Regions from separate parts of the Candidatus Enterococcus dunnyi genome, predicted to be linked through region 1. Evidence: predicted binding sites of a transcription regulator. Region 1 holds the regulator's gene; the other holds the start of a gene.
What was found. The regulator NrdR, encoded in region 1, represses ribonucleotide reductase genes. The targets are predictions, from matches to a motif close to ACACNATATATNGTGT.
Positions count from the first base shown of each region.

Region 2: a site for NrdR is predicted at 2,555-2,570, ahead of nrdH (glutaredoxin-like protein NrdH). Genes of this name have one in related genera too.

Region 1 is NZ_CP147246.1:105,778-109,999, reverse strand. It holds gene dnaI (primosomal protein DnaI) at 1-832, opposite strand, end outside; gene A5889_RS00465 (replication initiation and membrane attachment family protein) at 835-2,235, opposite strand; gene nrdR (transcriptional regulator NrdR) at 2,248-2,733, opposite strand; gene A5889_RS00455 (glycosyltransferase) at 2,967-4,222, opposite strand, start outside.
Region 2 is NZ_CP147246.1:2,775,799-2,780,020, forward strand. It holds gene nrdE (class 1b ribonucleoside-diphosphate reductase subunit alpha) at 1-1,908, opposite strand, end outside; gene nrdI (class Ib ribonucleoside-diphosphate reductase assembly flavoprotein NrdI) at 1,874-2,260, opposite strand; gene nrdH (glutaredoxin-like protein NrdH) at 2,262-2,486, opposite strand; gene A5889_RS13030 (FeoA family protein) at 3,065-3,532, shown strand; gene feoB (ferrous iron transport protein B) at 3,537-4,222, shown strand, end outside.

The DNA of each region.
Region 1 (4,222 bases):
CTCGTTGTGTAACAGTTAAATGTTTTTCAAGATCTTTTAAGTTTAGATTTGATGAAAAGAAAGTGACTAATTGCTCTTGCATTCGATATTGCAAGATAACACTCAATACATCGTCACGAATCCATGACGTCATCGATTCAGCGCCCAGATCATCGATCATCAACACTGGAGATTTTTTGACTGCATCCAGCTTTTCCCCTACTAGATCTTTCGCGATTGCCTGCTTCATTTCTACGGTAAAGGTTGGAAAGTGAACGATCGTTGTGACAAATCCACGCTCAGCTAAACTATTGGCGATGGCACCTAAAAGGAAGGATTTTCCTACACCAAATGTCCCTTGTAAATATAAGCCTTTATGAAATTCTTTTGGCGACTGCGAATATTCCTTAATAAATTTCATCGCTCCGGCAAACGCTTCCTCCCGTCCATCTGAACTTAGATCGAAGGATTTCAAGCGAGCCTCGCGGACATCTTTTGGCATATCCATCGCCTTCACACGTTTTCTGATCTCTTCTTCTTGCTGCTTTGCAATCAAAGCCTCTGTTGGAATATAAGTGACATCGATATAATGGAAGTTCAAAGCTAATTTTGGTTCGTAACCAGGAGCGATCATCGTAGGATCGTTTAGCTGATACTTTCTTTTCTCCTGAACAAACTCATATAATTTTGAATAGCTTTTTCGGATATCATCATCTGTCAAACGGTCGCGATGTTCTTCAATAAATTTTTGGACATCATCATCTTTCAAAACAACATTCACCAACTCGTTATAACGTTCACTCATATCCCTGTTTCGAATGATCTTTGACATTTCTTTTCCTACATCTTCCATTATTAATCACCTTCTTCTTTTAATAATTCTCGAAGCTCCCTTTCAAGCTCGGCTTGTCTTTCTGGAGATAATTTCTTTTCCTCCACTGGATTGTCTACCCAGTCAGGCAATGTTTCCTGACGAATGACTCGATTATTTTGTGGATAACGGGGCTTGCTTTGATTTGTCTTACTTTTTTGAGCTATTTCACGGACATGTTCGATGGCTTTCTCCGGTGAAACGATTTCGCTTTGAGCCCATTCATTGGCAATTCGATTTACATAGTCTGCCTTTAGCGTAGGCTGCTTTTGAATATTGTATACATAATTGATCAAAATATTGATCACACTATTCGGTAAGCCAGATTTTGAAACTAGATATTTCACTAAAGACCGCTCTTGCGGTGTTGTATACCCGCCTTTGCTATTTTTTAAGGCCTCTAAGTAGTTCAACGGGAAGTTATTTTCACTATCCATGATCATCTGAATATCCATTTCTGAAAAACCAGACATTTTCAATGAATTATATCGATAGGTCTGCTGATCCGCTTCTGAAAGATTCGCCTGTTCATTTTGAACGACTTCACTTTTTCTTTGTTGTTTGTCAGGGTCGTATGTTCTATAAACCGCACGTTCAAAATCCTTAGCATCGATCTTACCCGTATAATAATCAAATGATTTTGAACAAAAATCGACCATATCCAATTCTGTGATGCCAAACAAATTATGAAAAATAAAAACTTCTTCCTTAAATCCATCCTTATTATCCGGCAGTTTTATACCTAAACGCTCGATTCCCTGAATAAAATAGGCCCAGTCAAACGACTCATTTACAGCACTGATTTTTTTAGCAGGACGTGGATCCTCAAATGACGCTTCAATCTGTTGTAATTGCTTATTTTGAGCAACTATCTGTTCTTCTTTAAATAAATAGACATCCTTAAAACTTGCTGAAATCTCTTCATAACCAGCTAATGAGAAAAAGTTTGGCCTAAAACGAGCAAATAGCTTATCCAGCTTTCTTTGACCGACCGTATTCAAAAGAGTCAATGTCAAAACTTCATCTTTGAAAAAGCGCTCAACAGTTTCCGGGTGATTCAATCGATAGAAAAAAATAGTGCCTAACTCTGGATCGTTTTTGACAAACGTATCTAAAAGTCCTATTCCTTCTAATTTTTTTCTTGCGTCTAGAATTTGTTTGATACTCTTATTCATCATCGTGATCAATTCAGCATGAAACAGTGATTCACTCGTACCAGTAGTCTCTATTTCCGACAAAAGTGTCGTATACAAACTAAAGGCATCTGAGCCAATGATCGGTTGATACAAAAGCGTCAATACTTCCCGCTCTTGATCAGATAACGGTGAACTTATACCAACTTGAAAAATGCTTTTTGGTTGGACTTCTTTCCAATTACTTTTCAAGGAAAGACCTCCTTATTTATTGGTTGCATCATTATTTGACGACTTAGCTTTATCAACGATTCCTTGTAATTCTTTCAAAAAGACACTCATATCTTTAAATTGACGATAAACACTCGCAAATCGAATATAAGCAATCTCATCCAGATTTACAAGATCTTCCATCACGTATTCACCAACTAAAGTGGTCGAAACTTCATTTTCCCCTAAACTACGTACCCGGTTTTCAACATTATCAACAATTTGCTCCATTTGTTCCATTGCAACAGGTCTTTTTTCAGCTGAACGAATCAACCCACGCAAAATCTTTTCTCTATTAAATTCTTCTCGATCACCATTCTTTTTGATCACTAGCAATGGCGCCGCTTCGATCCGCTCAAAGGTTGTAAAACGGTAGTTACAATTTTCGCACTCTCTACGACGACGAATCGCACGCCCGTCATCTGCTTGACGGCTATCAATGACTCGAGAATTATTATGATGACATCTTGGACAACGCATAATATTCACCTCATTTATCTCTATTATTATCTATTATTTCGTATAATCGTTGTTTACTACTCGTATTATAACATGAAATGGCTGAGAAACCAGACATTAACTATCTATCTCTATTAATTTTTTCTTATAGTATGAGTTTTATTTAATAACAATTATCCATCGTGAAATAAAATAACAAACCACGCGAAGAAACTTTTCCTTACATGGTTTGTTACAGTTGTATGATTTAAAAGTTATAGCTCTATTTTATTTCTCGTCCCCCAGCCAGTTTTTTTATGAGTAATGTATCCCCAAATTCGCACAGGTGAAAGAACAAAAACCATCCATAATACGGTAAAGGGAAACGCACAAAACACGATCCACTTATCTCTTTTAGCCAAGTCATTTCTTGGAATCGAAATATATGATAACGAATAAACGGCACTAAAGGCTAATGGTGCTAAAAGTAAAAATGGAATATCTGTCATCACGAAAATCAGCCAATACAATAATTGCAGCTTGATCACAATCATCGAAGCAAACATTGCCCAGCCAAAAGCTTGCCTAAAAAACACAAAGCTATTGATCGGAAAAAGGGACAGACGCCAAAAGCCTCTAATAAAGCTTCCTCTGCTCCAACGAAGGTGTTGCCGAACATGATGGCTAAGTTTATTTGGTAACTCAGTATAAGAAACCGCGGTTGACTGAGCAACTGCTCTCCCTAATAAAAGAGCCGCCATCGTCAAAAAACTATCATCTGAAAACTCCACTCTTGCACGGCCAAATCGTTCATTTTCATACCCAAGAGTTTCCGCTAAATTCAGAACCTCCGCACGATAAAAAGCGATCGGTCCACTGTTAACTGCTACACTGCCAAACATCGAATTCATCGATCGTTCTATCAGCACCATATGGCCAACAACCAATAGGTCCGTAATGATCGTTAGGATATTATCTGTAATATTTCGCGTAACAATAACTCCAGCAACAGAATAAACTTGCTCGTCTTCAAAAGGGATAATGCCCTGCTCGATCGCATGCTTTTCAAAAACAGTATCACTATCCACAGTTAAAATAAGTTCATTGTGAAAATCAGCGATATTCAACGAGCGATAGGCTAGTAACTGAGCCGCCCGCTTCCCACTATTTTTCTGAGTTAAAAATTGAAATCGAATATCTTTTTCGGCAAAAATCCGTTGGTACTTAGCAGAAAGTTCAGCATAATCAACTAGTTGACTGCCATCATCCACTGCAACGAAAGAATAAGGTTTTGCTGTTTGATTCAAAATAGAACGAAAAGCATTCTCGATATTTTCAACCGGCTCATTATAGATGGGCATCAGGATATGAACGTTTCGTTCTTTAGTGCCATCACTTGTATAAGGCGTATATAAAGCACTCAAAACGAGTGTTGCAAGTGCCATTCCTCCACTCATCGTAAAAAATGGAGCAATACCACTCAAAGAGTGACGGGAACCACCTGAAAGTCGATAACCAAACCAGATAATAC
Region 2 (4,222 bases), 830 kb from region 1:
ATCCATGTCGTATGCAGACGTATAATATGGAATGGTATCATTTGCCAAATAAGGAGCAGGATAATAAATTTTCCCGATTTTCTTTTCTTGACGTTCTTCGATCATTCGAGTGATTGGATGAATACTGGCGCTTGTATCGTTGATATAAGAGATTGAACCATTTGGCGCAACCGCTAAACGATTTTGGTGATACAAACCATCTTGTTTGACTGCATCGCGTAATGCTGCCCAGTCAGCTGCTGTCGGTACAAAAATATCTTTGAAGATCTCTTTGACTTTATCTGATTGAGGTGTAAAATCACCTTCGATATATTTGTCAAAATAAGAACCATTTGCATAATCTGATTTTTCAAAATTATGGAAGGATTGTTTTTGTTCTTTAGCGATAGTATTACTCTCAACTAATGTCCAGTAGTTCAATAACATGAAATAAACGTTCGTAAAGTCTAAAGAGTCTTGAGAACCATATTCCATATGATTTTTTGCAAAGAAAGTGTGTAATCCCATGGCACCAAGTCCAATAGTATGACTCAATCGATTCCCGTTTTGGATAGAAGGAACGACGTCGATATCTGAAGCATCTGTTACGAAAGTTAAGGCACGAGTCATCGCACGAACAGATTTCCCGAAATCAGGACTGTCCATCAAATTAACGATATTTGTAGAACCTAAGTTACAGCTGATATCTGTACCAAGTTGTTCGTATTCTTGTTTGCCATTTAAAATAGACGGCGTTTGAACTTGTAGAATTTCTGAACATAGATTACTCATGATGATTTTTCCATAAGCAGGATTACTTCTATTAGCTGTATCGATATTGATGATATAAGGATATCCTGATTCTTGTTGCAGTTTAGAAATTTCATTTTCTAAATCACGCGCTTTGATTTTACGTTTACGAATGTTAGGATTCGCTACTAAGTTATCATACTCTTTTGTAATATCAACGTATGAGAAGGGAACACCGTATTCTTTTTCGACACTATAAGGGCTGAATAAATACATATCTTCATTTTTACGTGCAAGTTCATAAAATTTATCTGGAACGACAACACCTAAAGATAATGTTTTAACACGGACTTTTTCATCTGCATTTTCTTTCTTTGTAGAAAGGAACATTTCGATATCTGGGTGGAAAACGTTTAAGTAAACAACACCTGCACCTTGACGTTGACCTAATTGATTGGAGTAGCTGAAGCTATCTTCGAACAATTTCATTACAGGAACGACCCCGCTAGCTGCTCCTTCATAACCTTTGATTGGAGCGCCTGCTTCACGAAGATTGGCTAATGTGATTCCCACACCTCCGCCGATTCTTGATAATTGTAAAGCTGAGTTGATCGAACGACCAATGCTGTTCATATCATCTGTTACTTGAATCAAGAAACAAGAAACCAATTCCCCACGGCGTTTACGCCCAGCGTTTAAGAAAGAAGGAGTCGCTGGTTGATAACGTTGGTGGATCATTTCATCTGCTAAGACCATGGCTAACTCTTCATTACCGTCAGCAAAGTACAAGGCGTTGAAAGCAACACGATCTTCATAGCTTTCTAAATACTCTGTTCCAGCATTGTTTTTAAGTGCATATTGTGAATAGAACTTGTAAGCGGCCATAAATGATTTAAATTCAAACTTTTGTTCATCAAGAAATGTATATAATTTTTCAATAAAAGCCATTGAATATTTTTGAATAAAGGCAGTTTCTAAATAATCATTATCGATCAGGTAGTTGATCTTTTCTTCTACTGTATTGAAGGTTCTTGTGTTTGGTTCAACATTTTCTTTAAAAAATGCTTCCAAAGCTTCTTTGTCCTTATGCAAAGGAATTTGTCCATTCACCGGACGGTTGATTTCATTGTTTAGTTTAAAGTAACTAACCTCTTTGATTTCTTTTAGACTCAAGTTCATTCACTACTTTCTTAAAGGATTCTACGTCTTCATTGGTACCGCTAAATTCAAAAGATAAAAGTAACGGAACGTTATAATCACGTGCTATATCTTTGGCTGTATAAACAAATAATTCTGCAAAGTTACGATTGCCGCTGCCGGCAACCCCTATCAAATGTTCTTTGTTCTCCTGATGGTCGAGAAAATCATTGATGACATCAGTAATATCAGCATCATAGGTTGGAACAACCAGAATAAAGGGTTCATTTATCTCAAAAAAAGGATTCGCAGGCTCAATTTCATAAGCTGGCAAATCCAATTTTTTAATAAATCGTCTGGTTTGTCCGGTAACAGTAAAATAAACGAGTTTCATTCTAGCTGGCCAAGTTTTTTAATTGATCTGGACGGAATCCCACAACTGTAGCAGCGTCAGAAGTGATAACCGGAACACTTTGGAATCCTTGTTCTTTTAACCAGTCGATCGCATCTGGTTGGATATCGATATTTACTTCTTCAAATGCTATATTATTTTCGCTCAAAAAGCGTTTTGCCATCTTACATTGGATACAATTATTTTTAGAAAAGATTTTTACGTTCATTTTTATTTCCCCCTCAATTAGTTTACATTCACTAGTATAAATCTCTCTGGGAAAAAGTCAACACTTAGGCACTATATATTGTGGTTGTTTTTTAGCTGAATACCATGTTTTGTGTTTTTGAAAAGAATATGAAAGCTCGTATTCTCTCGTTTTATGCGACATTTATGCCGATTTTCGTGTTCAAAAAAGAAATTTATTAAATTTTTCGGCGGGATTTTTAATGAGAGAAACACAAGATATAGGGGGTGACTAAAAGGAAGCACACTAGAAATATTTTGGCGAATGTAAGAACCAATTATTTTCTTACTATAGGTAGAAAGAACATTGATTTAAACCTCACAAACAGGTATACTTAATGAGAACGATTATCAATATCATTAAAGAAAGGAATGAAACTTTTTCACAAATAATATATATCGTGAGTGATATTGATGAATGTAAGTTATCCAGCTACACAAATCCATCCTTAGGAAAATAGATAAATTGTCAGTGAGACAAAAAACGTCTCAATATCAATTTCCTAATTTTCTACAGGATTAAATGATTTGTTCCGCTTTTAAATTAAGGGAGGCTACACAATGTTGACATTGGCACAGGCAAAATTGAACAGGGTTTATATGATCGACGAGATCCAGGCAGAAGGATTTGCAAAGAAGCACTTGAACAATCTTGGCCTTGTGCCAGGGGGCAAAGTAGTGCTGCTGAACTTTTCTGCTGATAATGGGATCGTTCTTTTACACAACAGCCGGATCGCGATCAATGTATCTGTATTAAAACAAATTACAATAGTAGAAAAAAATACAGAAGAAGAAAATTGGGTACCATTAGATCAGTTGTCTGTTGGTGAAAAAGCACGTGTTGTAGGTATTCACGGTCAAGGAGCGGTCAAGCGACGTTTGATGGATATGGGACTGACTAAAGGCGTGGATCTATTAGTTAGAAAAATGGCGCCATTAGGGGATCCGATCGAAATCAATCTTCGTGGTTATGAGCTGACGTTGAGGAAAAATGAAGCAGAATTAGTCTTAGTACAGAAAGTGGGGTAAGGAGATGAAAGAACAGCATATTGCTCTGACAGGAAATCCTAATAGCGGGAAAACAACTGCTTTTAATGCATTGACTGGGGCAAATCAATATGTAGGAAATTGGCCGGGAGTCACTGTTGAAAGAAAAGAAGGTAAATTGAAGAAAGACAAAGCGATCACGATTCAGGATCTGCCTGGTATTTACTCTCTTTCACCTTATACGCCAGAAGAAGTTGTTGCTAGAGATTATCTGCTTAGCGGTTCTCCTGATGTGATCGTTAATATTGTCGATGCAACAAATTTAGAACGAAATCTTTATCTGACGACCCAATTGATGGAAACAGGGATTCCGGTTGTTGTCGGATTAAATATGATGGATATTTTGGACAAAACTGGTAAAAAGATCAATATCGAAAAATTAGCATATGGCTTAGGGATCGATGTCATTGGAATCAGTGCTTTGAAAAATCGTGGACTCGATGAATTAATAAAAAAGGCAAGTAAAGTTCAAGAAGTTTTTCCGCCTGAATTTAATTATCCAACATACGATAATCGGCTAGAAGCAGCCTTGAATGAAATTGTGGATGTTCTAGGGGATAGTGTGATGGAAAAGCAGGCTCGCTGGTACAGTGTTAAATTATTTGAACGGGATACTAGAGTGGCTGCTCAATTGACGCTGAGCGACTTGCAGAAAAAAGAAATCGAAGATAT